3 regions of the Telluria sp. ZT3P25 genome follow, and region 2 is predicted to be linked to each of the others. Evidence: riboswitches for the same ligand, from Rfam matches in the RefSeq annotation. Region 2 holds a riboswitch; each other region holds the start of a gene.

Region 1 (10,217 bases), on a different contig from region 2:
CGGATACCGCGCCCGGCTTCCCGGAACAGCCGGCACCAGATGCCGCGCGCCGCCATATGGGCGTGGAAGGCTTCGGGGTGCATCTGCGGCCACCAGCGAAACAGCGCCGTGCCACTGCTGGCAATGCCGTGGTCCAGCAACAGGCGCGTCATCCGCTCGCCGGACTGGCACAGGCTGGCATGCGTGGCCTGCTGCCAGGCGCTATCGATCAGGGCTGCCAGGGCGATCTCCTGCACCGGACCGCTGATGGTCCATGGCCCCAGCAGGTCCGCCAGATCGCGCAGCAGGCTGTCATGCGCGGCGACGAAGCCCAGGCGCAGGCCCGCGAGGCCAAAAAATTTGCCGATCGAGCGCAGCACGATGAGGCCGGGCTGCGAGGCGTGCATCGCCACGCTGAGCGCCGTCGTGGTGTCGCCGAACGCTTCGTCGACGATCAGCCAGCCGCCGCGCGCCTGCAGGCGTGTGGCCCAGTCGAGCAGGCGTTCTGGCGCAATCGTTTCGCCGGTCGGGTTGTTCGGATTGACGACAACGACAACATCGCTGACGTCGACCGCCGCTTCCAGCTCGGCATACGCAACCTGCCGTAACTGGTGGCCATGCTGGCCCCAGTGGTGCGCGTGCTCGGCATACGATGGCGCCGACACGGCGACGCGCGACGGTGCGCGCAGGCGGGGCAGCGCCTGGATCGCGGCCTGGGTGCCGGCCACCGGTAGTAATTGCGGCGCGCGGTAGTACGCGCAGGCCGCTGCCAGCAGCGCGGGATCCGGCTCGGGCAGGCGCAGCCACGCCCCAGGCGATGGCGCCGGCGCCGGATAGCCATGCGGGTTGATCCCGGTCGACAGGTCGATCCAGTCATCGCGCCCGTAATATCGCGCGGCGTCGCGCAGGTTGCCGCCGTGTTCAAGCATGCGGCGCCCCGATCACGGATAACACGGCCAGCAGGCAGACGACGGTTAGCCACAGCAGCGTCGTACGCAGCACCAGCCGCCAGGCGCGCTGGATGTCGCCGGCGCAGGCGGCCGGGCCGGCGCCCAGTGGCGGGCGTTGTTCGACCTCGCCATCGTAGACCGCCGCGCCACCGAGGGATACGCCCAGTGCGCCGGCGCCGCTGGCCATCACCGGCCCGGCGTTCGGGCTGCTCCATGCCGGTGCCTGCGTGCGCCAGCAGTGCCAGGCGCGCGCGCGCCCGGCACCGGCCAGCAGCACATACGACAGCGCGGTCAGGCGCGCCGGCAGATAGTTCATCACGTCGTCGATGCGCGCTGCAGGGCGGCCGAACAGATTGAAACGCGCGCTACGGTAACCCCACATCGCATCGAGCGTATTGGCCAGCCGGAACAGCACCGCGCCCGGCCCACCCAGCAGGATGAACCAGAACAGCGTGCCGAACACGGCGTCGTTACCGTTTTCAAGAAGCGACTCGGCGCTCGCCTTGGCCAGGTCGGACTCGCTGGCGCTGGCAGTGTCGCGGCTGACGATGCGGGCGGTCAGTGCGCGCGCCTGGGCCAGGTCGCCGCCGCGCAGCGCCTCGTAGATCGGGATTGTATGGTCGCGCAGGCTGCGCAGGCCGATGCACAGATACAGCAGCACCGCATGCAGCCACAGGCCGGCGACATCGGTCAGCAGCAAGAACAAGGCAGCCAATGGGAGCACTGCCAATGCCCATGCCAGGCTGCCGCGCGGCAGGCGCAGCTTGCCGCGGTTCAGGCGCCGTTCGATGAAGTTCGCCAGATTGCCGAAGCCGACCAGCGGATGCCAGCGCCGCGTCTCGCCCAGCAGCAGATCGAGCGCGACACCTGCCACCAGCAGCAGCGCCATCGTCGCCAGCGACAGGCCAGTCAGCACAGGGAACCCTTCAGAACAAGTGGCAGGCCGGCCGCGACCAGCACCGCGCGGTCCACGCGCGCAGCCACGGCCTGGTTCAAGCGCCCGGCTTCGTCGGCAAAGCTGCGCGAGATCGCGCCCCACGGCACGATGCCCATCCCGACTTCATTCGACACAAAGACCACGTCGCCCGGCACGCCCGCGTCGAGCAGGTCCAGCAGAGCTGCGCGCTCCTCGTGGAACCGGTCCGGCAGCGTCAAGGCGCCGACCTCGGGATATTCCCGGCCATCGCAGAACATCAGGTTGCTGAGCCACAGCGTCAGGCAATCGACCAGCACCAGGCGGCCCGGCAGGCATTCGGTGCGCAGCGTCTGCGCCAGCGCCAGTTCTTCCTCGACCGTGCGCCATTCGTGCGGCCGCTGCTCCCGGTGCAGCGCAATACGCGCCGCCATCTCGCCATCACCCGCACGCGAGGTGGCGATATACACGACTTCCTGGCCCGAGTCGCGCGCCAGCCGTTCGGCGAAGGCGCTCTTGCCCGAGCGTGCGCCGCCAAAGACCAGCGTCGCGCTCATGGCGCACCGCCAAACAGTGCGGCAACCGCGCGCGGGTTGGACGGAAAGTAGCCGTGGAAGTACGACGCGAACAGCGAGCCGACGCGGTACACCGCTTCGCCCGGTGTCTGCGTGCGCTGCTTGACGGTATGCGCCTGCGGCGGCACGCCGGTGGCCAGCAGCGAATAGTGGAAGGTGTGACCGCGCAGTTCGCCCTCCGGCGCGGCCAGCGCATGCATCCCGAGGCCAGCCAGGCGCTGTTGCATCGCCACTTCGCCCGGCAGCACGCCAGCCATCTCCCAGCGTCGGCCATCGCTGTCGGTCAAGCCATCGGCCAGGGCCATCATGCCGCCGCATTCGGCCACGATCGGCACGCCGCGCGCATGGGCCGCGCGGATCGAATCGCGCCAGCGCGTTGCGCCTTGCAGCGCCGCGCCATGCAGCTCGGGATAGCCGCCCGGCAGATACACGGCGTCGGCATGGTCCGGCACCGCGTCGTTCGACAGTGGGGCAAAGTACGTGATCTGCGCCCCCAGCGCTTTGAGCAGCTCGACGTTGGCCGGATACACGAACATGAATGACGGGTCATGCGCGATTGCGATCGTGCGGCCGGCTAGCGGCGTGTCGATCTGCGCCGGGACGGCGCGCGCTGGTTCCATCACCGGCAGCGCATCCCACGCCGCCTCGTCGAATTCGATGCTGTCGGCCAGCGCGTCAAGGATACGCTGCAGCTCTTCGACTTCACCCGGCAGCACCAGGCCCAGGTGCCGCTCGGGCAGGTGATGTTCCTGACGCGCCAGGGTGCCGATCAGGGGAATATCGCGCAGCGACTCCTTGACCATCGCCGCGTGGCCGCTGCTGGCGACGCGGTTGGCGATCACGCCCGCCATCTGCACGGGACCATAGTCACGCAAGCCTTGCGCCACGGCGCCGGCCGTCTGCGCCATCGCCGATGCATCCAGCACCGCCAGCACGGGAATCCCGAACGCGCGCGCCAGGTCGGCGCTCGATGGCGTGCCGTCGTACAGGCCCATCACGCCTTCGACGAGAATCGCGTCGGCCTCCGCAGCGGCGGCCTGCAGGCGCTGGCGGCATGCCTCGGGCCCGACCATCCACAGATCCAGATTGTGGACCGGTGTGCCGCACGCGCTCTCCAGCATCACCGGATCGACGAAGTCGGGACCGCACTTGAACACGCGCACGCGCTTGCCCATGCGGATCAGGCGCCGCGCCAGCGCGGCCGTGACAGTGGTCTTGCCCTGGCCGGAGGCCATTGCTGCCACCAGCACCACGCGCGCACCGGGATGCGCGTTCATTACCACTCCGTCCCGGCCTGGGCGCCGATCCCCGCCTTGAACGCGTGCTTGACGACGTTCATTTCGGTGACGGTGTCGGCGACCGCCACCAGTTCGGGCGGTGCGCCACGGCCCGTGATCACCACGTGCTGCATGGTCGGGCGGTCGAGCAGGTCGGCGATCACGGTGTGCACGTCGACGTACCCGTATTTAAGGGCGATATTCAGTTCGTCCAGCACCACCATCCCGATGGTCGGATCGGACAGGAACTGTTTGGCCAGCGCCCATGCCTCGGTTGCTTTTTCGATGTCGCGCTCGCGGTTCTGGGTTTCCCAGGTATAGCCTTCGCCCATCGCATGGAAGCGCACTTCGTCCGGGAAGCGGCGCAGGAAGGTTTCTTCGCCGGTCGACAGCGCGCCCTTGATGAACTGGACCACGCCGACCTGCATGCCGTGGCCCAGCGCGCGCGCCACCATGCCGAACGCGCTCGAGCTCTTGCCCTTGCCGTTGCCGGTATTGACAATGATGATGCCGATTTCCTTGTCGGCCGACGCGATCTTTGCGTCGATGACGGCTTTCTTGCGTTCCATGCGTACGCGATGGCGTTCATTCAGCGCAGCGGTTTGTTCGGGAGTCATGTCGTTCATGCGGAATCCTCTTGAGGGATGAAGATGCGGCGGCCGTGATGTTCGATCATCTCGATCGGGTGGCCGAGGTAGTCGCCCAGCAGCGCGCTCTGCATGGTCTGTTCATTGGTGCCGGCCTGCCAGCGGCCATCACCCATGAGCAGCAGCACGTGGGTCGAAATGCGCGAAGCCAGGTTCAGGTCGTGGCCGATCATGACCACGGTCTTGTTCTGCTCGCGGCACAGGCGCGCCAGCAGGCCTGTCACGCTCACCTGGTGCGCCAGGTCGAGCGCATTGGCTGGCTCGTCGAGCAGCAGCAACGGAGTTTGTTGGGCCAGCAGGGTGGCAATCGCCACGCGCTGGCGCTCGCCGCCGGACAGCGTGCGCACGTCGCGCGCCGCCAGGTCACTTACGTCCATTGATGCCAGGGCTTCCAGCGCAATCTGATGGTCGTCGCTGCCTTCCCAGTAGCGGTTGGCGTGGTATGGGTGGCGCGCCGAGAGCACGCTCTCGAGCACCGTGTAGGCAAAGGCGTCGTGGCGCGACTGGGCGAGAAAGGCGCGTTCGCGCGCCAGGTCGGTCAGCGGCCAGGCCGCCAGAGCGCGTCCTCCGATGTGGACCGCGCCGCCGTCGGGCTGGTGCAAGCCTGCCAGCGTGCGCAGCAAGGTGCTCTTGCCGGCACCGTTGCGGCCGATGATGCTCCAGCATTCACCGGGTTGCGCGGCCCAGTTCAGGCCCTGCACCAGGGTGCGCCCGGCAATGGAAAGGCGCAGGTCGTGGGTGGCGATGGTGCTCATTTGCGCATGCGGTGCAGTTGATACAGGAAGACCGGCGCACCGATCATCGCGGTGATGGCGCCCACCGGCAGCTGCTGCGGCGCGACGATCGTGCGTGCCAGCGTATCGCACAGCACGAGGAACGCACCGCCGCTCAGGACGACGGCGGGAATCAGCACGCGGTGATCGGGACCGAAGGCAAAGCGGCAGGCGTGGGGCACGATCAGGCCGACGAAGCCGACGGCGCCCGCGCTGGTGACGGCGCTTGCGGTGAGCAGCGCCGACACGAAGAACAGGCCCTTGCGCAGCGCGCTCACGCGCACGCCCAGCGTGACGGCGTTTTCTGCGTGCAGCGCGACCATGTTCATGGCGCGCGCGCTGCGCATGGCAAACAGCAGCGCGCCGACCAGCACGACCCACGGCGCCAGGCGCAGCGGCGCGCCGGCCAGGTCGCCGATCAGCCAGAAGATCATGCTGCGCAGGCGCCCCTCAGGGGCGATCGACAGCATGAGGGTGATGAGGGAGCTGCACAAGGCCGAGACGATCACCCCGGTCAGCAGCAGCATCGAGGCGCCGCCTTCGGCGGCCTGGCCGCTGCGCAGGTCGCGCCGCGCCAGCACGTACAGCAGCAGGGAGACGGTGACGGCGCCCACCAGGGCGGCCGCATCGACCATCAGCGTGGACGCCATGAGCAGCAGGGCGAGGAGGGCGCCGACCGAGGCGCCGGACGAGACGCCCAGCACATACGGGTCGGCGAGGGGATTGCGTAACAGCGCCTGCATCATCAGGCCGGCCAGGGCGAGGGCGCCGCCGGTGGCAAAGGCCACCAGCGCGCGGCTGGCGCGCAGGTCGAGCAGGGATGCGGACAGGGATTCGGGTTGGCCGCTGGCCAGCTGGCGCAGGGCGTCGGGGATGTCGCTGAGCGGCACGCGGATGGAACCAGTCATGCCCGAGAACAGCAGGGTGGCGATGGCCAGGACCAGCATGGCGCCGACGATAAGCGTGGCGCGTTGGCGTAATGACGGGACGGGTGCTTGCATGCGGGCCCTGATAGTTGATCGATGCCCGCGGCGCGTGCGCCGCGGGCGGAAAATGCCAGCTTAACGGATGCCGTAGCGCAGCGACGCGAACCAGGTGCGGCCACTGGTGCCGTAGTTGCGCGCCACTTCGTAGTTCTTGTCCGCGACGTTGTTTACTCGCAGCAGTAAGGACCAGTCGGGCGTGAACTGGTACGTGGTGTACAGGTTCAGCAAGCCGTAGCCACCCAGGCGGCTGGTATTGGGCGCGTTGTCGAAACGGTCACCCGACACGGTCAGCTCGGCGCCGCTCTTTAACTGGCCCATCACGTAGTCGGCCGCGAAGTTGGCGTGCTTCTTCGCGCGGCGCGCCAGCTGGCGGCCGGTTGTGTCGTCACGCGGATCCTGCCAATCGAGGCTGGCGCGCAGGTTCACGTCCATCAGGCGCGTGCTGCCGGCCAGCGAGAAGCCTTCGAGCGTCGCTTCGTTGACGTTGTAGGCGCAGCTGCGGTTGATACCGTCCGGGCATGGCGTGCTGGATACGATCATGTCGGTCAGGCGATTGTGGAAGTACGTGGCGTCGAGGTTGTAGCCGTTGCCGTCGTAGCGCAGGCCCACTTCGCGGTTGCGGCCTTTTTCCGGCTTGTTCGTCTCCAGGCCGTAGTTCGGGAAGTACAACTCGTTGAAAGTCGGGGCGCGGAAGCTCGTGCCGATGCTGGCGGTGGCGCGCAGGCCGTTGCCGAACTCGTAGCCGTAGCCGGCGGCGCCAGTGTTCTGGCTGCCGTAGACCGAGCGGTCCTGGCGCGCGCTGACATCGAACAGATGATTGGCGCGCTTGGCCGAATACGCTGCTGCATACGAATTGGTAATGCGCGTCTTGCGCATCGACGCTACCTCTTCTTTGCGGTGGTTGAACAGCAGCTGCAGGGTATCCTGGCCGATGGCGACGTTGTTTTGCCACGAGAATTCGTTCTGCTCGGTGTCGGCCTGGCTGGCGCCGCTGGCCGTGGCGTTGCTGAAGCTGCCCGACTTGTCTTCCGAACGCGCGTACTGCACGGTGCTACGCCAGTTCGGCAGGATCTGGTTGGTCATGAAGACTGCGGCGGTATTGAGGTCCGTGTCGCTGTGCACATCGTAGCTGCCGGAACCACTGGCATCGTACTGGCTGTACGTGCGGCTGGCCAGGAACTGGGCGCCGATCTCGTGACCCGGCGCGAGCGCCATCGACACACGACCATTGGCGTTGCGGCGACGATAGCCGTCTTCGTCGGCGTTGTAGCCCGACGCACCCGGCCGCGTGGACGAGAAGCCATCCGACTCTTCGTAGCCGGCGCCGAAGGCATAGCTGATGGCATTCGGGCCACCGCTGCTGCCGAAGATGCCTGCATCGCCCTGCAGCGTCGCGTTGCTGCCGGCGCCGAGCGAAGCGGTGACGACAGGTGCGCCTTCACCCTTGCGGGTGAATATCTGGATCACGCCGCCGATGGCGTCGGCGCCGTACAACGTGCTCAGTGGCCCGTAGACGATTTCGATGCGGTCGATGGCGCCCAGCGGGATGGCATTCCAGCTGGCAGTGCCGGTAGTGCCGGAGGCGATGCGCACGCCGTCGAGCAGCACGACGATCTGGTTGGCGTTCGCGCCGCGCACGTAGACGCTGGTGGCGGTGCCGGCCGGGCCGTTGCGGGTGATCTCGATGCCGCGTTGGCGCTGCAGGATGTCGGCCACCGAGCCGGCGCCCGAGCGCGCGATTTCTTCGGCGTTGATGACGGTGGTGTCGGCGATCAGGTCTGCAGCGGGTTGCGGCGTGCGGGTGGCGGTGACGACGACGGTGTCAGCGACTTCGGCGATGGCGGTGGACGAGATGAGGGCGAGTGCGAGCGACACGGCGGCCGCTTGCCGGCTTACTGGAAAATTCATGAGTGGTTCTTATCAAAGGCATCCCGCCGACGTCCCCGTGGGCTGGATTCAAAGGATCGCGCTGTGCGCGTATCCACCTTTTGGCCGGTATCCGGGCTGACAAGTATGGCCGTCCGACCTTCCCATGCTCAGAAAAGCACAGTGGTATGAGGGGGCGGTTTGCCGCAGGGCCCGATGAAAGGCTGCAGCACTTGCTTACCGTTGCGGGGGCAGCACGCGTTGGCCCTGTGAAGGGCTTCGTGTTTCCCGTTTAACTGCACCTGCGAACGCAGGTGCGAGCACCAAAACGCGCTCATTATAAGGTGGTTGAACCGGGCATTGTCATATTTCCAGCACCATGACTTCGCCATAGCCGATCTGGTGTGGTGTCGATGCCGCACGCAGCGCAGCATCCTCCAATGTACCGCCGCCGGACATGGCGTGCAGCAGGCGCATGGTGCCGGCGTGGCAGATCACGAGTGCTGCGGCGCACCCTGCGCGCTGGATGTCGGCCCGAAACGCGGCCACGCGCACGGCCACCTGCAGGACGTTTTCGCCGCCGCCGGGGCGGTAGTGGAGCAGGTCGGCGTTCCAGGCATCGATCTCGTCCCGCGCGATGTCGTCCCAGTGGCGCAGCTCCCACGTGCCAAAGTCCATCTCGGCCAGGCGTGCGTCGAACGTGGGCGCGGTTGACAGCTGCTGCGCCAATACGGCGCTGCGTTGCAATGGGCTGGCGTAGACCGGCATGGTGCCGGGCAGGCCTTGATTGGTCAGCGCCGCCAGCACGCGTGCGGTGTCTGTTGCCTGCGCTGGCAGGTCGGTGCGGCCGTAGCAGTGCCCGGCCGGCACGCCCGGTTTCGGGTGGCGTACGAGGTACAGGCGCATCAGGCCAGCGCGCCGCGCCCGAGCGTGGCCAGTACCGCGATATAGATGGCGACTTCGGCCAACTGCTGCACGGCGCCCAGACAGTCGCCCGTATAGCCCTGCAGCCGGCGCGTGAATGTGCGGGCCAGCCAGCGCGTGGCCAGCAAGGCCGCGAACAGCGCCGCGCCAATCGCCGCTAGGTCGAGCAGGCCGACGGCGAGCAGCACGATCGCTGGCACCAGCACCGTGAGCGTTGCGATCCCGAATTCGGCGCTGCTCATGCGCACGGCCAGCGGCTTGGCCTTGCCTTCGGCGCGGGCATATTCCATCTGCCAGATCAGGGACGTGGCGGCCAGGCGCGAAAGCGGGTGGGCCAGCAGCAGGGCGCCGACAGCAGTCAAGGGCGGCAGCGTGGCGAGTGCGGCCAGCTTCGCGCCCAGCATGCAGACGATACCGATCGCGCCATACGCACCGACGCGCGAATCCTTCATGATCTCGAGAGCGCGCTCCTTCGTCATGCCGCCGCCCAGACCATCGCAGGTATCGGCAAAGCCGTCTTCGTGGAAAGCGCCGGTGAGGTAGATCGTCGCGGCCGTGGAAAGGACGGCGGCCACTGGCGCTGGCAGCCAGTGCGCGGCGATGACGTAGACGGCCGCGCCGATCGCGCCCACCACGACGCCGACCAGCGGGAAGTAGCGCGACGCGTGATTGAGCCAGGCCGGCTCGAAGCCGACCCAGTGCGGGATCGGGATCCGCGTGAAAAACTGAAGCGCAATGAAGAACAGGCGCAGTTGATGGATCATCCCGCGTGCTCGCCGAGTTGTCCCGAGACCTGGGCCGATGCGAAGGTCGCCATCTCGCTCAGGAAGTTGGCCGCCGCGTGCAGCAAGGGCAGAGCGAGTGCGCTGCCGGTGCCTTCACCCAGGCGCAGGCCCAGGTCGAGCAGCGGGCTGGCCCCGAGCTGATCGAGCAGCAGGGCGTGGCCATGCTCGCCCGAGCAGTGCGCGAACACGCAGTAGTCGAGGATCGCCGGTTGCAGGCGCGCGGCGACCAGCAGCGCGCTGGTGACGATGAAGCCGTCGATCAGCAGCACCTTGCGCAGGCTGGCTGCCTGCAGCATGGCGCCGGCCATCATCGCGATCTCGAAGCCGCCGAAGGTGGCCAGGACGTCGAGCGGTTCGTGCACGCTGGCGTGATGCGCGACGGCGGCGGCAACCACGTTCTCTTTATGGCGGATGCCGTCAGGCGTCAGGCCGGTGCCGGCGCCGACGCAGGCAGCCGCCGGCTGGCCGGTCAGCTTGTGCATCAGGGCAGCGGCAGCGGTCGTGTTCCCGATGCCCATCTCGCCGAAGCCCACGACGTTGCC
Region 2 (10,217 bases):
CGGGGTCAGGTCTGACATTCAGACACGGCCTCAGCCTTAAACACGTCCAATGGTGTCTTGACCAGTATTAGCATGGCGCGGTGCCAACTAGTTCCAATTACCCGAATGTCGAGATCGTGTCCGAATGTCAGACCTGACCCCGGCTTTTGGCTTATTCAAACACTGGCACGATGGCCAGCGGCGCGTTGTATGTGACGAGCTGGGCTGCATCCGATGGGGCGAAGCGGTAGGTGACGACGGGGAAATCGTCATCGACGTCGCCGGCAAACGCGGCTGCACGCGTGACCGGCAGGACGGTGTCGGTGCTACCGGTGCGCACTCGGGCACCGGCAGCGGGACTTGTCTTTGCAAACACCAGCCGTACGCCCACACACGCCAGGCTGCGCGCCGAAGCGTCGCCATGGCGGGCAAAGCCCAGCGCCTGCTCGCAGGCGGCGCGCAATTCGGTTGTGTCATATGCACCGTCGGCGCGCAGCGCCAGCGAGATGCGCGGGCGCACCGTAAAGCCGCCCAGCGCCCGGCTGGGTGCCAGCACGGCATTCTCGTCGTAGGCAGCCTTGAGCAGCGGCAGCGTCGTACGGCCCAGCGCATCGAGCGCCAGGGTAGTCTGCAGCGTGCGGCCCTTGATCAGCAGGCTCGCGTCGTCGTTCAGCATGCCCCGGATGCGCGGGCGCACCTGCAGCTGATTGTGCAGCAGGTGTTTGGGGCCGCCATACTTGTCGAATACCACCATCGCGCGGTACGCATCCCGATAGCTCACCCATTCCCCGGCGTGCGCCTGCGCGACGGCAACGCCTGCCGTCAGCAGCAGGGTCACGCAGGCGATGTGGTGTACGCGTTGCATCATCAGAAGCGGTAAGCGAAGGCGGTCGAAACCGTCACGTTGGTCGGCCGCTCGACGAGCGGGCTATGGCGAACGCTGCCGATCAGGCGCGTTGCTTGCAGATTGGTCGTGAGCATCCACGATGGACCAAGGGCCCAGTTCCAGCGTGCGCCAGCGCGCACATCCTTCAGGCCGCCACCGGGGCGATACACGGCGTTGCCGCTGCTCCAGGCTTCGTTCTCGTTCACGCCGAAGTAGCTGCGGTTGTAGTCGCGGTTGACCAGCGTGAGGCCGGCATTAAACGAGACCGTGTGCTGCGGCGCAATGGCCACGGCAAGGCGCTGGACGCCCAGTTCCATGCGGGCACCGTCATGCTCGTTGCCCGAGCCGATCAACACGCTGCTGGTGAGCCGCCAGGCCGGGCTCAGATAGTAGTTCAGGAAGGCGCCACCTTCGACGCGGGCATCCACGTCCGGCATGCCGACGACGGGATCGTCGCGCCGCACGCGCGCCGCCAGCGGCAGCATGGTCGCCACGCCGACGCCATCGATGATGCCGCCCGAGCCGGACGCGTCGCGGCTGGCGTGGAGCGATACCAATGGGCCGTATTCAAGGGTGGGATCGTTCGACCAATGCATCCCGGCGCTCATGCCGGAGATAAACACGCCATTGCTCCATTGCACCTGCAGCACCGGCATGACCGACGTCTTGCGGCTTTCCGCACCCTCGTAGCGCGCCCGTGACACGGCGCCCAGCCCCGCATACATGTCGTGGCTGCCATCGGGCATCGGATTGGTGGCCGGCATCTGCGCGCTCGCTGCACTGCTTGCAGCGGCGAGGGCCAGGGCGAAGAACTGTTTCATCGTGATAGCGGTCCGGGAGTTCGTGTGCTGATATTTTACGTCGAGCAAGCTGCGCTCTCCCATCGCATGGTGACACTGCAGATGCTTTCGCTCTGGCTCGAATAAAAAAACCCACTGACACTCGCGCATCAGTGGGCAAACGGAAACCCTGATGATGAGACAGATGGTAAGCGCTGCCGGTGCTGCGAATCACCCTTCAGATGTCCACCAATTGTCGTCAATTTGTAAGGCAGCCAGGGGCGTCCGGCAAGTACGCTTAACGTTCCATCCTTGCCCCTGTACAATCGCCGGCTCAGGAGAAACCATGCATTTGGCCGCATTTCGTCACCGACAGTCACCCGGGATGGCACCGTGAACCGGTTATTTTTCCGGTTCTTCGTGTTCGTCATGCTGTCGATCACGGCTGCGACCTTTCTCATCTACTTCGCGTTTGCCCGCCTGTTTGGCGACCCGCTGGAAGACATTGCACGGCGCCAGGCCGCGGGTCAGATTTTCCTGATCGAGCATTACGTGGACGAAGCGTCCGGCGACGAGTGGCTCACGCGCCTGAACAAGGTGCGCGAGGTCTCGCCAGTGCGCTACGACCTGCTGCCGCTGGCCGATGTGCGCACCCGGCTGTCTGCCGGCCAGCGCGCGGCGCTCGACGGGGGCGCCATCGTCCTCGACATCGGCGAGCGGGCCCTGTACCGGCGCGTCGACCTGCAGGGCGAGCGCTATATCGGCAGCGACGACGACGTGCTGCATGCGCAGAACCTGCCGATCGACATCGGCAAGGAACTCACGATGGAGCTGCTGCGCTTCGTCATCGTCGCCCTTGCCCTGCTGGTGCCGATCGCGTTGTGGTCGCGCTCGCACTGGCGCGCGCTGCAATCGCTGTCGCGCATGGCCGACGAATTCGGCGCCGGCAAGCTGTCGGTGCGCGCGCAGTTGCACCGCTCCGAGATCGTGTATCCGCTGGCCGAACGCATCAACCACATGGCCGGGCGCATCGAAGGCCTGATGGCGGCGCAGCGCAGCCTGCTGCATTCGGTCTCGCACGAACTGCGTACACCGATTGCGCGCCTCGAATTCGGCCTCGAATTGCTCGACGCGCGCGCCGACGACCCGGACCTGCGCCGCCGCATCGCCGCGCTGGAAGGCGACGTGCGCGAGCTGAACGACCTGGTCAAAGAGCTGCTCGACATGAGCAAGCTTGACAGCGCCGGCACGTTGCAGGGTTCCACGGTCGATCTCGACGCGCTGTTGCGCGACTGCTGCGCCACGCTGCCACCGTCGCCCCAGGAAATCACCTGCGAGTTCAAGGACGGTCTTGGCACCATCGAGGCCGATGCTCGCCTGCTGGCGCGCGCCATCGGCAACCTGCTGCGCAACGCCCAGAAATATGCAGGCAGCCGGGTCGTGCTGTCGGCCGCACGGGGTCCAACAGCCATCGAAATTGCCGTCGACGACGACGGTCCCGGCATTCCCGAAAGCGAGCGAGACAAGGTGTTCGAGCCGTTCTACCGGCTCGACCGCAGCCGCGACCGTGCCACCGGCGGCTTCGGTCTCGGCCTGTCGATTGCGCACAAGGCGGTGCTGTTGCATGGCGGCGCGCTGCGCATCGACACCTCGCCGCTTGGCGGCGCGCGCTTCGTGGTGCGATTACCGCAAGCCCCCAAATAAATAAACAGTTTCGTTTACTTATTTTGCGGGCGGGCGTAAGCTCGGCGCGTTGACATTCTTTCAGCGCCATCATGAACCAGCGTTTCCTCATCCTCACTCTATGCGGCCTGGCCCTGCTGTCGACGGTTGGCGCCTCGCTGCCCTATCCGATGCTCGCCCCGCTGTTTGCCGATGGCAGCGTCCATGGGCTCAACAGCTTTCTCGGTCTGCCGCCCAAGCTGCTGTTGGGGATTGCCCTGATGATCAATCCTCTCGGCCTGCTGCTCGGCAGCGCCGTGCTGGGGCCGTTGTCCGATGGTTTCGGCCGCCGCCGCGCGCTGCTGCTGACGACCGTCGGCGCGGCGATCGGCCACTTGCTCACGGCCGTGGCGATGGTCATGGAATCGTATCTGCTGTTCCTGGCAGCGCGCTTCTTCACCGGCCTGCTCGAAGGCAATGGCGCCGTGATGCGGGCCCTGGTGATTGAGCGCATCAAGGGACCGATGCGCAATCACGCGCTGTCGTGGCTGAATGGTTCCTTCAACCTGGGCTGGCTGGTCGGCCCGCTGCTGGGCGGCTTCACGATGACGCTGGGCGCCGAGGTGCCGTTCGGTATCGCCGCTGTCGCCCTGCTGCTGGGTACCCTCTGCGTGTTCCTGACAATTCCCGCCACGCCGCCCGCCACGCACGGCCTGCGCTGGTGGACGGTAGCGCGGGAACGCCATGCGCTGACACTGCTGCGTCACGGCCCGCTGCGCACGCTCTTCATCGTCCACCTGGGCTATTGCTGTGGCGTCGCATCGCTGTACGAATACTTCCCGTTATGGCTGGTCGATGTGGGCGGCTACGATGCGCGCCAGATTTCGCTCGTGAACATGGGCATGTGCGCGTTGATGACGACCGCCGCACTGTTCGCCGGCCACGCCAGCCTGGTGGAAGGCCGCCGGCGCGCTGCCTGGTACGCGGCTGTGGGTGCCACCGCCATCCTGTGCGTGGGCTTCGGTAACCTGTGGATCGGTATTGCCGGGATCGTCCTGTTCGGGGTGCCGCACGCGTTCTACAACACGGCGCTGCAAACCTGGGCGGCCGACGAGTTTGCGGCCCACGGCCAGGGGTCGGTCATGGCGCTGCTGTCGACCATTTTTTGCCTGGCCAATATTCTGATGGCGCTGTTGGGCGCCGTGCTGACGCTGATCGACACCCGGCTGGTGCTGGTCGTCGGCGGCATGCTGGCAGCCTGGGCATCGGTGGCGCTGCGGCGCTGGAGCATGCGCAGTACGCATCCGCAACTGGAGACGCCATGAACACCTCGGAACGCATCCTGATGCAACTGAAAATGCGCGGTCCCCAGACCGCCCAGACACTGGCTGCGCAGCTCGATCTGACCTCGATGGGCGTGCGCCGCCATCTGGAGAGTGCGTTTGAGAAGGGACTGGTCGAGTATGAGGACAGCGGGGGCAAGGTCGGGCGTCCGGTGCGGCGCTGGGGCTTGAGCCAGGCCGGGCAGGCACGTTATCCGGATCGTCATGCCGAACTCACGGTGGACTTGATCGGGCAGGTGCAGACGCTGTTCGGACCGGCAGCGATGGAACGCCTGATTGTCGCGCGTGAGCAGACGAGCGAAGCGCTGTACCGCAGCCGGCTCGACGAAGTCGGCGCTGCGGCGCCACTGGACGCGCGCGTCGCAGCGCTGGCTGCCGTGCGCGATGAAGAGGGGTATATGGCCGAGGCGCAGCCACAGCCCGATGGCAGCATGCTGTTGATAGAGAACCACTGCCCGATCTGCGCCGCGGCACGCATGTGCCAAGACTTTTGCCGCTCGGAGCTCGACGTGTTCGCGCGCGTGCTGGGCCCGACCGTGAAGGTCATCCGCATCGAGCATCAGTTGCATGGCGCGCGGCGCTGCGCTTATGCGGTCTCGACCGCGGAATGACAGAACGGCGCCCATGGGGCGCCGTTCTGATACTGCCTGCCTTACTTGCCCAGCTTACTTGCCCAGCTTATTTGCCCACATTATGCGGAGCAGGCCGCACATTCATCACGCCGAACCAGAGGTGTTCCCACCAGTGATCACGCGAACTCACCGTCACCAGGCATGCCTTGTCAAATCCCGCCTTGAACACAAGGTCAGGACATTGATTCGTTGCCAGCGCATGGCGCTGATTCTCGGCATTGATCAGGGCGATGCTCAGCCAGATGGTCGCCATGGCGAAGATCGCCACCAGCGACCACGCGAGATGGTTCACGCGGCTGATCTCAAACAGCTCTTCCTCTTTGGGCCGTGACCCTTCGTAAATCTTGAGGATGTCGCGTTCGACGTCGTTGGTCATTTGGTCTGGGCTGCTTTCGTTACCAGTGCATCGAGGACCTGGCCGGTGGCCGTCATCAGCTGCCCCATGTCCTGGATCTTGTTCGATTGTGCCACAGTCGCCGGCGACACGACGTATTTACCATCGATGACGACGGTCGGCGTGCTGCTGGCTTTGTACGCTTCGGCAACAGCCGGCAGGCGCTTGAGCTTGGTCTGCACACCGAACGAGTTCCACGCTTCCATGAACTTGGCCTTGTCCAGGCCGTTCGAGGTTGCCCAGGCGATGATGTCCTCATCCTTCATCAGGCGCTTGCGCTCGACGTGCACGGCGCGGAACACGCGGTCATGGTACTGCTCCAGCTTGCCCATGGCGTCGAGCGTCAGGAACAGGCGGGCTTCAGGGTCGCTTGGGCCCTGGAACGGCAGCGGGATGCGGCGCATCACGATGTTGTCACCCTGCTTCTTGATCCATGCATTGAGCGTCGGCTCGAACGCATTGCAGGCGCCGCAGTGGTAGGCGAAGAATTCAACGACTTCGACCTTCTTGCCAACGGTCTGGGTCGGCTGCGGCGCGGCCAGCACGGTGTATTCGGAACCGACGCGTGGATCAGTCGGCGAGGCATTGGCGAAACCGGCAACCAGGGCGGCAGCAACGAGGGCAAAACGCAGAGTGCGCATAACATCCTTCCACAAATATGATTGAGCGAACGATCGCGAGATTACCACTTTTTACCCCTACCCTGTCTGCAGGGCGCGATTTATTGCATTTGCTTACCGCTGAAACATGGGTGCAAATACATCAGCCAACCGCGCCCGACAAACGACCGATCAGAAGTCGTAACGCAGCGACACCTTCAGCTGACGGCCATCGCTCGGATAAATCCCGGCGCGGCAGCTGAACGCGTAGCTGTAATGCTGGCGATCGAGCAGGTTCAGGCCCGATACCGACGCTTCCCATGGGCCGAAGCGGCGCGCATAGCGGGCGTCGACCGTGGTGTACGACGGCACGCGCGCGCTGCAGCTATTGGCGAAGTCGTCGCCAAAACGCTGGCTGGCTACCCACTGCGCGCCCACATCGGCGGTCTGGCCATTGCCCGGCGTCCAGGCCAGGCGCGTCGTCACGACGTGTTTCGGTACCAGTACCATTTCGCGGCCGGCGTTCGGGCCATCACGGAACTCGGATTGCACGTACTGCCAGGCCCCGGTCAGGCGCAGGTTGTTCGCCAGCAGCGCATCACCCTCGAATTCCACGCCCTGGCGCCGGGTCGGGTCGAGATTGGTGTTGATGCCAAAGCCGCCGGCCAGCGTCGGATCGAAGAAGATTTCGTTGGTCAGGCGGTGACGGAACACGCGCGCCGTGGCCTTGCGCGCATCGTTGCCGAAGGCAACGCCCAGTTCCAGGTCGCGCGACGTTTGCGGCGCCAGCACGCCCGTCGTCGCGCGGTACGAGTTTTCGTCGATATTGGCGATGCGGTAGCTGCGGCCGGCCTTGGCGAACACGGCCACTTCCGGCGCGACGTCAAAGCTGCCTTCAAGCGTGAACGCGTTGACTGACTGCTCCGTGTCTTCCGGGTCGGTGAACGCGAGCGGATCGGCGTATTCCTTGTCGAAACGTTCATGCCGCGCGCCGACGGCCAGGCGCGCATTGTGCGGCGCGTTCCAGGTCAGTTCGTCGCGTACGTAGATCGCCCTGGACTCCTGTTTGGCGTCGCCGGCCGAGAAACTCGACGTCACCTGGCGATCCCAGCGGGTCAGATCGATACCGGTGACAAATTCGTTGCGCTTGTCGCCAAGCGTGGCCGTATGGCGCAGGCGCGGCGAGAACTGGGTCTGCTCGGACTCGTAGCGCGAACCAAACCCGCTGTAGGTCGACTTTACATCGCGCTCGCGGTGCGACAGTTCGGCTGCCAGTTCGATGGCGCCGATGCGGTGCTCGACGAAGGCGCTGACACGGTCGGTGTCGAGCGAGCCGAAGTCGTCCGGCGTGTTGCTCTGGGTCGGGATCGACTGGAATTGCGCGTCGGTCAGCGAACCCGGAAAGCGCGCGTCCGAACGCGAGCTCTCGAAGCGCAGGCCAGCGCGACCGTTCGCGCCGTATGCATATTGCACGCCGCCGCTGAAGCTCGTCTGTTCGTACCGGTTGTTGTCGCGGTAGTTGTCGGTGCGGCGATCGGTCACGGCGGCGTCGAACGACCAGGGGCCGGCGCCGTGCGCGATCGAGGCGCGCAGGTCGCGGGCATCGAAGCGCCCGGCTTCGGCAAACAGCGAACCGCGCGTGCCGCTGCCCGATGGACGGCGGGTGAAGATCTGGATCACGCCGCCGGTGGCGCCGTCGCCGTACAGCACGCTGCTGCCGCCGCGCGTGATTTCGATGCGCTCGACCGTATCGATCGAAATGCTCGACAGCACCGTGCTGGCCAGCTCGTTTTCATTCAGGCGCACGCCGTCGACCATCACCACCACGTTCTGCGCGCTGTTGGTACCGAAACCACGCAGGTCGAGGCTGAAGTCGGGCGAGCCGTCCAGGCTTTGGCGACCGAAGACGCCGCCGATCTTGCGGATCGCCGCATTCACGTCGGCCACGCCGGAGGTGCGGATCTGGTCCGCCGTGATCACGGTGGCGCCGATCGGTGTGGCGGTGGCCGGGAAACGGGCGGCGGTGACGACGACCGGCGCCAGCGTTTCCTGCGCGGTGGCGAGGGTGGCGAAGGTCGAAACGGCGAGAGCGCACGCCACGGCGAGGGGCGCGCGGCGCGCGGGAGCTGCAAAAGTCATGATGAATGTGTTCTCGGTAAAGGGCGCCCCGCTGCGTCCCCGCAGCCTGGCGTCGAAGGAAGCGCGTGGCGCTTCCACCTGTCCTGGCCGGTATCCGGGCTGGCAAGCGGGACGCCCTCACCTTCCTGTCGTGCGGACAGTGGTTATCGAGATTGTCTGCCGCGGCGCAGGATGTGCGAGCGCGGCGCTTGTCGACCGTTGCGGGGGCAGCACACTTCCAGGACCGCGCGTGGCGCAGGCCTGTCGTGTTTCCCGTTTAACTTCGCGCGCCGGAATGCGCACGAGAGCACCAAAACGGCGCGATTATACCGTGTCGGCACCCGCCCTGGCAGGTTAGCTGCCGCGCTTGCCGCGCGACTGCTCTTCGAGCTTGGCAGCGAGCTTCTCGGCGGCCAGGCGGGCTTTCTCGGCCACTTCGGCCGCGTGCAGCGCCAGGCTGGTAGCGCGCGAATCCGGCGTTTCCAGGCTGATGCGGCCCAGGGCGCCCTGACGATAATCCTGCAGCAGCGAGTGCGCCGCCTTTTCGTAGTCGTACTCGCCACCGCGCACACGGAAGCCACGGCGCATTGCAACGCCTTCGATCACGCCCACGCCATCCATGCCCTCGGTCTTCAGGCCGTAGCGCGCGGTGAGCAGGTGCGGGTAGCGCTGCAGCAGCAGTTCGCCCAGGTATTCGGCCACTTCTTCTTCAACCAGCGCATTGGTACCGATGGCGTGGCTGGCTGCCAGCATCAGGCCATCGGTGGCCATGGCGATCTTTGGCCACAGCATGCCGGGCGTGTCGACCAGCACCACGTTCTTGTTCAGGTACAGGCGCTGCTGGACCTTGGTCACGGCCGGCTCGTCGCCCACCTTGGCCACGCGTTTTTTCAGCAGCGCGTTCATCAACGTCGATTTGCCGACGTTAGGGATGCCCATGATCATGATGCGCAGCGGTTTGGTCGGCACGCCGCGGTGTGGCGCCAGCGACAGGGCCAGATCGGGGATGCGGGCGACGTCGGCCGGCTTCTTGGTCGTCATCGGGTAGGCCGTGACGCCATCCTGCGCATCGTAATAGGCTTTCCAGGCGGCGGTAGCGACCGGATCGGCCAGGTCGATCTTGTTCAGGATCTTGAGGCTGGGACGCTGGCGGAACTTGCGCAGCTGGTCCACCAGTGGGTTGCAGCTCGCCTCGGGCAGGCGTGCATCGAGGACTTCGATCACCAGATCGATGTTCTCCATCTGCTCGGCCGCTTCCTTCTTGGCCGCGTTCATGTGGCCCGGGAACCATTGTATCGACATGCTGTTGCTTTCTTTATCTTTCGTTCAAGGTGCTATTTTACGCTGGTGGCGCGCCGTGGCGTCGCGAACCCGCCACAGCCGACGTTTCTCTTCTGCACGACGTTGAGCCGTTGCAACACTGTTGACATATTCGGCGTGCACACTGGGCTTTGGCCACGCATCGTGGCGGGACGCAGCGGAGACGACATATGCGCGCACGGGACAGACTGAAACGATCGATGGCACGCTGGTATGGCGTCGGCTTGCTGTGCTGCGCCATCGCGGTGTCCGCACTGGTCGAGCTGCCGCTGGTGCCCTACTAAACCAGCCCCGGCGCGCTGCACGCGGCCGGCGGCAACGTGGCCGCCGGATCGAACGCCGCTAACCGGTCGCGCGCCGCCATGCGGTCTTTCGCATACTCGGCCAGGTAGCGGCTGCGTTCCTCGCTCTGCCATTCGTGATCGGGCACGCCCGCCAACGACAGCGTGCGGCTGACCAGCACGGGGCCCTCGCGGCGCGCCAGCAAGAGCCGGTCCGGATCGGC
Region 3 (10,217 bases), on a different contig from region 2:
TCAGCGACGCAGGCCAGCTGTTCCTGCCGCACGCGCGTCGTTTGCTTGACAGTGCCGAGGAAGCGCAACTGGCAGTGGACGGACTGGCAGGCCAGCCACAGGGTGTGTTGCGGGTGAATGCGGCCTTCACGTTCGCACTCGGCGTCGTTGCGCCGATGCTGCCATCGTTCCTGGCGCAGTATCCCGATGTGTCGGTCGTACTCGACAGCGACAGCCGCGTCATCGACCTTGCGCGGGGCGATGCGGATGTTGCGATCAGGCTCGGTGCGCTGGCCGACTCCGACCTGATGGTGCGTCGCCTCGGCGTCATCGCACTGTGGCCTTGCGCCAGTGCGGCCTACCTCGACGGGCGCGGCGTGCCGGCCACGGTGGCCGAACTGGAGGTCCATCGCCTCATCGCTTGCCGCGCAGGGGAAACAAGCTGGACATTCCACACGGACGACGGCGCCGAAGAGCATTGTGCGGTCGCGCCGGGAACTGCAGTGGCCGAGCCGGCGGTACTCCAGGCAGTGGTGCTGGGCGGTGCCGGGGTAGGGCGGCTGCCTGATTTTCTGGCGAGGCCGCACCTGCAGTCCGGCGATCTGGTTCGCCTGCTGCCCGGGTGGCACAGCGACGGTATTCCAGTCAACGCCCTGTATGCCAGGAACCGCAGCGTATCGTCCAAAGTAAGGTTGTTCATCGATGCGCTGCAAGAGCACATGCGGGTTGCGCCCGACGCCATCTCCGGCGTTTAGCTGTTCCGTTGAATGGAACAGCATGTTCCCTGTCGCCAGCCTTATGGTGGCATCAAGCACGGCATATCATGTGGCCCAACCAAGGAGATCGCATGCAGAACACACCTCACGAACGTCCCCAGCCACAGCGTGTCACGCTCGCCGGCATCACCGGCGACCTCGGTGCGCGAATCGGCAGAGCGCTGGTAGCGCAGGGCGCCAGCGTCAACGCCATCGTCCGCCCCGGCACAGCGCCCGACACATTGGCAGCCCTGCGCGCGCTTGGCGTCGACGTCAAGGCAGTGGAGATGCGGGATGCAGCAGCGCTGCGCGCGGCAATGCGCGGGTCGGGTTGCATCGTGTCGGCACTCAATGGCCTGGCGCCAGTGGTGATCGATACCCAGCAACGTCTGCTCGACGCGGCAGTGGCCGAGGGCGTCGCCCGCTTTATCCCAAGCGACTATTCACTCGACTTCACGAAAACGATCCCCGGCGACAATCGCAACCTCGATCTCCGCCGCCGTTTCATGGCGACACTGGACGCAGCACCCATCCGCGCCACGTCTGTCCTGAATGGCGGCTTCATCGATCTGCTGGCTGGCCAGGCGCCCATTATTGCCACAGGAATCCGGCGCGTCATCCACTTCGGCGATGCGCAACAGCAGCTCGATTTCACCAGCAAGGACGATGTCGCGACGTTCACCGCGGCGGCAGCGATGGACGACACCGCACCGCGCATTCTTCGCATTGCCGGGGATACCGTGTCGCCTGTCGACCTCGCCCGCATCATGACCGACGTGACGGGCCAGCGCTACGCCACACTGCGCGTTGGGGGCATTGGCGCGTTGTCGGCGATGATCGCGATTACCCGGAAGCTGTCGCCGGCAAGTGACGCGCCGTTTCCTGCGTGGCAGGGCATGCAATATCTACGCGACATGATGAGCGGGCGCGGCAAACTGCACCCGCTCGATAACGATCGTTACGGCGTGCACGCGTGGACGGGTGCGCGTGAGGTGCTCGCGGAAATACATGCAGGCTGAATGTGCGCTGGATTTTGGCAGGCCCCGGTTCACCGTTTCAGGGCGTCACATCGACACCCTTCCAGAACGCTATGTGGCCAGTAATATTTGCCGCAGCGGATTTTGGTGTCGCATATAACCAGGCCGCATCCTTGTTGACCTTGCCGTTTACCTCGACGTTGTAGTAGCTCGCTGTCCCCTTCCAGGGGCAGTTGGTCGTCGTACTCGACTCGCTGAAAAACTGGCGATTTAACGAGGCGGGTGGAAAATAATGGTTGTTCTCGACAACGACCGTATCATTCGACTGCGCCAGCACTTCACCATTCCATATTGCTTTCATATGCCCTCCGGTAGCGCTTCGGATCTGAAGCGCAGACCAGTCTACACCCGTCGGGTGAGAAAGATGCAGCAACTCTATCAGCCAACCATCTCTGAAATTTCGATCAGATTCAGATCCGGATCACGCACATACACCGAGCGGATCCTGCCCGTTGCCCCAGTCCGCTCCACCGGCCCTTCGACAATCGGCCAGTCGCAGTTGCCAAGATGTGCAATGACCTGATCAAGCGGCCTAGAGGCAATGAAACACAGATCCAGCGCCCCCGGCACCGGCAGGTGCGCCTTCGGCTCGAACTCGGCGCCGCGCTGATGCAGGTTGATCTTCTGGTTCCCGAAGGTGAAGGCGATCCGCCCCGCGCCAAAGGTTTCCATCCCCATGCCCATGACCTTCGTATAAAAATGCTTCGTCGCATCGAGGTCGGTGCAGGTCAGCACCAGATGATCGAGATGGGAAATCATGGCAGGCGGTCCTTGAATGAAGATGATTACAACTCGGTGCGCAACTCGAACAGTTCCGGGAACAGCACGACATCGAGCATCTTGCGCAGATACCCTACACCGTCCGTGCCGCCCGTGCCGGTTTTAAAACCGATCACGCGCTGCACCGTCGTCACATGCCGGAAGCGCCACAAGCGAAACGCCGTCTCGATATCGACGAGCTTCTCACCCAGCTCATACAGCGGCCAATACTGGTCAGTATCGCGATACACGACCATCCACGCGGCCTTCACCGACGGATCCGACCGCGTCGCCTGATGCCACGGCCCGGCAAGCCGCGCCGCATCCACGGCCAATCCACTGCGCGCCATCACCATGATCGCTTCGTCATACAGCGACGGTTTATCCAGCACGCCCTGTAGCGCCGCATGCGCGTCCGGCTTGTGCTGATGCACCTGCAAATGCGTGACGTTCTTGTTCCCCAGGATGAATTCGATCTCGCGATACTGGTGCGACTGAAACCCTGACGACGCGCCCAGGTATGGGCGGATCGCCGTGTACTCGGGGGGCGTCATGGTCGCCAGCACATCCCACGCATGCACGAGCTGGTTCATGATCGCGGCCACGCGCGCCAGCATCTTCATCGCCGCCGGCAACTGGCCCCGTGCGATGTTGTCGCGCGCGCCGTGCAGCTCGTGCAGCATCAGCTTCATCCACAGTTCGCTGGTCTGGTGCTGGACGATGAACAGCAGCTCGTTATGCTGCGGCGACAGCGGATGCTGGGCGTTGAGGATCGTGTCGAGCGACAGGTAGTCGCCGTAGCTCATGTCCTTGCTGAAATCGAGCTTGGCGCCGTGGTAGCCGGGCTGCGAGACCGGGCAGCCACTCATATCGGCATTGCTGGCCGACGAATCAGGGTCAACAGGGCAGGGCATCGTGTCCTCTCTTGAGAATAGACCGAGAATCGCTCAGGTCACCGCAGTGCGCTTGGCATCGACCTGATAGTCGCTGCGGTCCAGGATATCCTTGAGCACCATCACCGCCTGCCACACATCGTCATATCCCGTGTACAGCGGCGTGAAGCCAAAGCGCATCACCTGCGGCTCGCGGTAGTCGCCGATCACGCCGCGCGCGATCAGGGCCTGCATCACCGCGTAGCCATGCGGGTGCGTCACGCTCACCTGGCTGCCACGGTCCGCATGATTGCGCGGCGTGATCAGTTCCAGTGGATGCGCGGCGCATTCCTGTTCGAGCAGCGCCAGGAACAGGTCCGACAGCGCCAGGGACTTCTTGCGCAGCGCCGCCATCGTCACGTCCTGGAACACGGCCAGCCCGCATTCGATCAGCGCCAGCGCCACCACCGGCTGCGTGCCGCACATCGCGCGCTTGATGCCGGCCACCGGCGCGAACGCCGGTTGCATCGCGAACGGCTGGCGGTGCGCCCACCAGCCTGTGAGCGGCTGCGTGAACTGCGCGTGGTGGCGCTGCGGTACCCAGATGAATGCCGGCGCGCCCGGTCCACCGTTGAGGAATTTGTAGGTGCAGCCCACCGCGAAGTCGGCGTTTGCGCCATTCAGGTCGACCTCCACGGCGCCGGCCGAATGGGCCAGGTCCCAGATTGCCAGCGCGCCGGCGGCGTGGATCTGCGCCGTGATCGTCTTCATGTCGAGCATGCGGCCAGTGCGGTAGTTCACGTGCGTGAGCATCACCACCGCCACCTGGCCGCCGGCGTCGCCTTCGAGGGCGGCCGGCAGGTCGGCCCAGCTGTCGAGCAGGCGCAGCTCGTAGCCGCGTTCGAGCCAGCCGATCAGGCCTTCGGCCATGTAGATATCGCTCGGGAAGTTGTCACGCTCGGTCAGGATGATGCGGCGGGCCGCGTGCGCCGGTGCGTCGGCCTGCATCTTGAGCGCCGCAGCCAGCGCCTTGAACAGGTTCACCGAGGTCGAATCGGTGACCACCACTTCATCGGCCGCAGCGCCGATCAGCGGCGCGATCAGAGTGCCCAGGCGCTGCGGCAGGTCGTACCAGCCGGCCGTGTTCCAGCTGCGGATCAGGTCATTGCCCCATTCGGCGGCGATCACGTCCTGCGCACGTTGCAGGGCCGCGCGGGGGCGGGCGCCGAGCGAATTGCCATCGAGGTAAATCACGCCGTCCGGCAGCGCAAAGGCATTGCGCTGGGGAGCCAGCGGGTCGGCCGCGTCGAGGGCCAGGCAGTCTTGTCGTGTGATCATGTGAACGGTCGCGAAGAAGTAGTGGGTGCCGGCCTGGCCGGACGATACCGCCATTCTAGGCTAGAGGCCAAAGAATGCGGTGACAGTGGCGCACCCTGGCTGTAGAATCGCGCCCAATCAAGTGAATGGTGCCATCCTGCTCGTCTGCAGGAAGGTGAAACGGGAAGCCGGTGACGTGTGCGAATCCATCGCACGCCAGTCCGGCGCAGCCCCCGCTGCTGTATGCCTGACGACCCTCGTCGAACGCCACTGTGCCCCGTGCACGGGAAGGCAGGACCCGGGAAGGATGACGGCAAGCCAGAAGACCGGCCAATCACGATGCATTGCGTACGTCCCGGGGTGTGGGCGTGCCGGTTGGTAGTTCGTCGTTCCTTCTGTGTTGCCAATGCGTTCGCGCAGGCCTCGCACGTACGCGTGCGCATGGCTTGTTGCGTTCAGCATGGAAGGAGGACGTCTGCCCGTTGTCATGCGCGCCCTGGCGCGCAGCTGAAAGGTCGACGTTCACATGAACACTGCTTCGCTCCCCCGCGCCTGTACTGCGCTGGTGCTTTTGCTCGCGTTCCTGCTTGCCTGCGCCCACAGCCACGCCGCCACCATGTTCGCCGTGGTCACCGAGCGCGCCGCACCGGGCGCGATCGAAGCCGCCCACCGCCACCTGGCCAGCCAACCGCGCGACCGCATTCAGTTGCGCACACCGGCCCAGTTGATGGCCGCCAGTGAACGCGAGGTAGGCCAGTGGATCGCGAGCGCAGACACGGTGCTGGCGGTGTCGCTGTTCGGCGATCCGGCGCGCCGCATGAAGGATGCGCTGGCGCGCCACGCCAAGCCAGGCACCGCAGTGCTGGCGTTCAATGGTGAAGCAAGCCTGAACCTGATGACGCGCGCGGCGCACGGCAGCCTGGCCGGTTTCGCGCCGGAGCTGCTGCGCGAACTCGCAGCCGAAGCGCCAGCCGCGGCCGCGCTGCAGGCGGCAGAGGCGAATCCCGCCGCCCGCCACTGGCTCGCGGCGCGGCGCGTCTGGCAAGCCGGCGGCGTGGACAACACCACGGCCCTCATCGCCCACCTGCTGCATCCGTCGACAGCGCTGGGCGCCCCGCTGCTAGAACCGACGCTGCGCCTGCGCGTCGGCCAGAACGAGCTGCAGGATGCCGCCGCCTGGGGCAACGCCGCCAAGCTGGGTCTGAAGGACCGCCCGACCGTCGTCGTGCTCGACCTGGCGAACATGGATGGCATGGTGCCGGCCGCCCTGTGCCGCCGCATCGAAGAACAAGGGCAGGCCTGCGTGCAGCTGCTCACGCGCTGGGGCGGCGCCTCGCGCGAAGCGCTGGTGCGCCTGCCCGAGCTGATCGCGCCAGCGAAGCCCGCGGCGCTGGTGGTGCTGCAGGACTTCGTCGTCGGCGCCGCCGAAGGGCGCGAAGTCGTCAGCGAAGCCTTCAAACGCCTCGATATCCCCGTGTTCAAGGCGATCCGCCTGTCGGACCGCACCGCCATTCAGTGGCAGCTTTCGCCCGATGGCCTGCCGCCGGACTCGGTCCAGTACCGCGTCGCGCTGCCCGAACTGCAGGGCATCGGCCAGCCGATGGTGGTGGCGGCGCTGGGCCAGTCGCAACGCGACCGCCTGACCGGCATCGAGAACCGCCCGCCGGTGCTGCTGCCGGCCGAAGTCGATCGCATGACGGCGCGCGTGAGCCGCTGGCTGGCGCTGCGTGCCAAGCGCAACGCCGACAAGCGTGTCGCGATGGTCTATTACAACCACCCGCCGGGCCGCCAGAACATCGGCGCCGACAACCTGAACGTGCCGGCGTCGCTGTTCGACATGCTGCACGCGCTCAAGGCAGCCGGCTACACGGTCGGCGATTTACCCGCCACGCCTGAAGCGCTGCTCGACATGATCATGGCGCACGGCGTGAACTTGCCTGAAGACCGCGCCGCGCTGCGCGAGATGAGCGCCACCGTCAATAGCGTCAGCGCGGCCGACTACGCGCGCTGGTTCGCGACGCTTGCACCGCGCGTGCAGGGCGAGATGAAGGACGGCATGCTGGGCCGCCTGCATGCCGACGTGCTGGTCGCCGAAGCGCAGGGCGAGCGCGCGCCGGGCCGCAAGCAGGCCGAGACGATCATCAAGGAATTGCTGCACCTGGTCGAGGGTGTCGACCATCCGCAGCGCGTGCAGGCCACGCGCGACCTGCATGCGCTCGAAGACGGCTACCGCGCCTGCCTCGATGACAGTAAACCCAGTCCGTGCAAGGCGCTCGCGCCGCTGTATCGGCGCCTGATCGGCTACGGCATCGAAGGCATGCGTGGCTGGGGCCCGACGCCGGGCAAGGTGATGGTCGACAGCGGCAAGCTGCTGGTGCCGGGCCTCACGTTCGGCAATGTGTTCATCGGCCCGCAGCCGCCGCGCGGCTGGGAAGTCGATGAAGAACTGCTGCATGCGAATACCAGCATCACGCCGCCGCACCAGTACCTGGCCTTCTACCACTGGATCCGCGACCGCTTCAAGGCCGACGCCGTCGTGCACGTGGGGCGCCACTCGACGTTTGAATTTTTGCCCGGTAAAGCGGTGGGCCTGTCGAGCGACGATTATCCCAGCCTGATCGCAGGCGACCTGCCGGGCATTTACCCGTACATCGTCGACGGCGTGGGCGAGGGCACGCAGGCCAAGCGCCGCGGCCTGGCGATCATCGTCGACCACCTGACGCCCCCGCTGGCGACGACGCCGCTGTACGACGAGCTGCTGTCGCTGCGTCAGATCGTCGAGAGTTTCGAAGCCGCGTCGTCCGAGTCACTCAAGACGCAGGCCGCACAGCTGATGCGCGAACGCGTCGTGGCGCTGAACCTGCGCGCCGAACTCGAAGCGTCGATGTCCGACGTGCTCGAAGTGCGCGGCATCGGCTTCGATGCCGCCGATGACGATTTGCTGGCGCACGAGGTCGGTCACTACCTGACCAAGCTGCAGGAGAAGTTCATGCCGTTTGGCCTGCACGTCTTCGGCCGGCCGTGGGACCAGAAGTCGCTCGACCTGATGCTCGATTCGATGACCAAGAGCGGCATCGACGATCCGTCCATCGCCGACAAGCTGCGCGACTCGCCACGACGCGAGATGGTCGGCCTGCTCGCGGGCCTGGATGGCCGCTACATCGAGCCGGGCAAGGGCAACGACCCGCTGCGCTCACCCGAGGCGCTGCCGACCGGCCGCAACTTCCACGCGGTCGATGGCGATATCCTGCCCACGCGCCTGGGTTTCGGGCTGGCGCAAAAGATGGCGGCCAAGGCGATGGCGCGCAGCAAGGGCGACGCCGCGCGGGAGCAGGGCAGCGAAGGCATCATCCTGTGGGCGTCGGACGCCGTGCGTGATGAGGGCGTGATGGTCGGCTTCGCACTGGCCATGATGGGCGCCGAGCCGGTCTGGAATGCGCGCGGCATCGTCACCGATGTGCGCCTGGTGCCAGGCGCTGTGCGGCGCGATGCGCTGGTGACCACGTCTGGCCTGTTTCGCGACCTGTACCCGAACCTGATCCGCCTGATCGACCGCGCCGGCCGGCTGGCGCTGGCGGCGTCCGCCGAGACGATGGCGCGCCAGGACCCGGCCCTGCGCGAGGCGCTGCAAGCCGCGCTGGCGCCGCTCCAGGGCGCCGCATGGGGTAGTGAAGCCGTGCAGGACAACCGGGTTGCACGAGAATGGCTGGTGCGCCAGCGCGCGCTGGTCGCCGGTGGCGCATCGACCATCGAAGCGGGGCAGGGCGCCGCGCTGCGCGTGTTCGGCGACGCGCCGGGCGCGTACGGTACCGGCGTGAACCGCCTAACCGAACGCTCGGGCGCCTGGCGCGAGCGCGAGGAAATCGGCCGCGCGTATCGCAACCGCATGGGCCACGCGTACGGCCTGGACGCCGACGGCGACGCGCAGCACCGCGCGTTCGACGTGGCGCTGGACGGCATCCACCGCACCTACCACGGCCGCGCCAGCAATCTGTACGGCCTGCTCGACAACAACGACGCCTTCGACTATCTGGGCGGCCTGTCGCTGGCCGTCGAGACGCGCACCGGCCGCGTGCCGGACGCATTGATCCTGCAGCACGGGCAGCCAGGCCAGGCCGACGTCGAGCCGCTGGCCACCGCGCTGCTGGGCGAATTGCGCGGGCGCTTTTTGAATCCCGCGTGGCTGCGTCCATTGATGGACAACGGCTACTCGGGCGCACGCACGATGGGCCAGGAATTCATCGAGAACCTGTGGGGCTGGCAGGTCACGCGCCCGGACCTCGTGAAGAACTGGGCCTGGGACGAAGTCAAGGCCGTCTACTTCGACGATGCGCACAAGCTCGGCCTGCCCGAATTTCTGGGTCAGCGCCACAACGCGCACGTCAAGGCGCACATGCTGGCCGTATTCATGGTGGCTGCCGAAAAAGGCTTCTGGAAGACCGACCCGGAAACGATCCGCACGATGGGCGGCGAGCTGGCGCGCCTGGTTGCCGCCAACGGCTTGCCGGGCAGCGGCCACACGTCGCCCGATCACCCGATGTGGGGCTGGCTGGCGCCGCAACTCGATCGCGGCGATGCGCAGCAGCTCGGCGTGACGCTGGCGAAGGCGCGCGGTGAGATGCTGCCGGCGCTTGCGGTCCCGGCGCCTGCCGGCGCGCCGGGACCGGCGTCGGCCCCGCAGGCGCTACCACGCGCCGACGCGCAGCAGGGCCAGGCGCCTTCTGCGCCCGCACCGGCAGCCCCGCCAGCCATGCGCGTCTATGAACTCAACCAACAACCCGAACCCGCGCCGCTCCCTGGCCTGCGCATCGTGCAGGTCCTGGTCATCCTGGCCGCCTGCTTCGCCCTGTTTGCGCTCGGCCTGTGGCGCGGCCGCAGCATCCCCCAACCTGTAAGGAGTACTCCATGATCGATCACTTGTCCTATGCCTGGTTGCACGACGCCGTCAGCTGGCTGCTCACGCCTTCGCTGGTGGCGCTGCTGGCCGGCTGCGCCATTGCGCTGGTCGAATCGGGCATCGCCGTCGGCGAGCGCTTTCACGGGCTGGCCCGACTGCGGGCATCCGGCAACGTCGAGCACGTGCAGAAGCTTGCCCGTCACCGCCTCGAACGCGCCGACCTGCTGGCGCGCATCCCGCCGATGCTGGGCCTGATGGCCACGATCATTCCGCTCGGGCCTGGCCTGGCCGCGCTGGGTGAAGGCGATCCGGCCAAGCTGGCCAGCGCCGTGACGGTTGCCTTCGATGCGACCGTGCTGGGCCTCGTTGCCGGCATTGCCGGCCTGGTGATCGGAAAGCTGCGCCGCCGCTGGTACGAAGAGACGCTCGACGCGATGGAGCCGCTGGCATGAGCGCCCCGGCACGTGGCCGTCTGCGCCTGTACCGCCATCTCGACGCGCGCTTCGACCAGAGCGACGAAGACCCGCGCGCGAGCCTGGTCAATCTGGTCGACGTGATGCTGGTCTTTGCCTGCGGTCTGATCGCGGCGATCGCCGGCTCG

Evidence for each region. A riboswitch is a leader RNA that binds a small molecule or an ion and turns the genes downstream of it on or off. The one in region 2 is predicted to bind cobalamin.
Region 1: another riboswitch for cobalamin. It lies ahead of AC56LY_RS24260 (TonB-dependent receptor domain-containing protein); the one in region 2 lies ahead of AC56LY_RS03510 (TonB-dependent receptor).
Region 3: another riboswitch for cobalamin. It lies ahead of AC56LY_RS18900 (cobaltochelatase subunit CobN); the one in region 2 lies ahead of AC56LY_RS03510 (TonB-dependent receptor).

The regions. Positions count from the first base shown of each region.
Region 1 is NZ_JCASIJ010000007.1:933-11,149, reverse strand. Features, by position in the region: gene cobD (threonine-phosphate decarboxylase CobD) at 1-908, opposite strand, end outside; gene cbiB (adenosylcobinamide-phosphate synthase CbiB) at 901-1,845, opposite strand; gene cobU (bifunctional adenosylcobinamide kinase/adenosylcobinamide-phosphate guanylyltransferase) at 1,839-2,399, opposite strand; gene AC56LY_RS24280 (cobyrinic acid a,c-diamide synthase CobB) at 2,396-3,694, opposite strand; gene cobO (cob(I)yrinic acid a,c-diamide adenosyltransferase) at 3,694-4,320, opposite strand; gene AC56LY_RS24270 (ABC transporter ATP-binding protein) at 4,317-5,096, opposite strand; gene AC56LY_RS24265 (FecCD family ABC transporter permease) at 5,093-6,115, opposite strand; gene AC56LY_RS24260 (TonB-dependent receptor domain-containing protein) at 6,176-8,008, opposite strand; cobalamin riboswitch at 8,074-8,309, opposite strand; gene AC56LY_RS24255 (histidine phosphatase family protein) at 8,330-8,872, opposite strand; gene AC56LY_RS24250 (adenosylcobinamide-GDP ribazoletransferase) at 8,872-9,654, opposite strand; gene cobT (nicotinate-nucleotide--dimethylbenzimidazole phosphoribosyltransferase) at 9,651-10,217, opposite strand, start outside.
Region 2 is NZ_JCASIJ010000001.1:790,070-800,286, reverse strand. Features, by position in the region: gene AC56LY_RS03545 (hypothetical protein) at 152-847, opposite strand; gene AC56LY_RS03540 (MipA/OmpV family protein) at 847-1,686, opposite strand; gene AC56LY_RS03535 (ATP-binding protein) at 2,038-3,348, shown strand; gene AC56LY_RS03530 (MFS transporter) at 3,420-4,631, shown strand; gene AC56LY_RS03525 (helix-turn-helix transcriptional regulator) at 4,628-5,260, shown strand; gene AC56LY_RS03520 (hypothetical protein) at 5,328-5,657, opposite strand; gene AC56LY_RS03515 (thiol:disulfide interchange protein DsbA/DsbL) at 5,654-6,316, opposite strand; gene AC56LY_RS03510 (TonB-dependent receptor) at 6,467-8,413, opposite strand; cobalamin riboswitch at 8,482-8,721, opposite strand; gene ylqF (ribosome biogenesis GTPase YlqF) at 8,747-9,694, opposite strand; gene AC56LY_RS03500 (hypothetical protein) at 9,993-10,217, opposite strand, start outside.
Region 3 is NZ_JCASIJ010000002.1:77,906-88,122, reverse strand. Features, by position in the region: gene AC56LY_RS18930 (LysR family transcriptional regulator) at 1-734, shown strand, start outside; gene AC56LY_RS18925 (NmrA family NAD(P)-binding protein) at 827-1,753, shown strand; gene AC56LY_RS18920 (DUF427 domain-containing protein) at 1,791-2,072, opposite strand; gene AC56LY_RS18915 (VOC family protein) at 2,150-2,530, opposite strand; gene kynA (tryptophan 2,3-dioxygenase) at 2,557-3,444, opposite strand; gene kynU (kynureninase) at 3,478-4,740, opposite strand; cobalamin riboswitch at 4,850-5,068, shown strand; gene AC56LY_RS18900 (cobaltochelatase subunit CobN) at 5,246-9,628, shown strand; gene AC56LY_RS18895 (MotA/TolQ/ExbB proton channel family protein) at 9,625-10,068, shown strand; gene AC56LY_RS18890 (DUF2149 domain-containing protein) at 10,065-10,217, shown strand, end outside.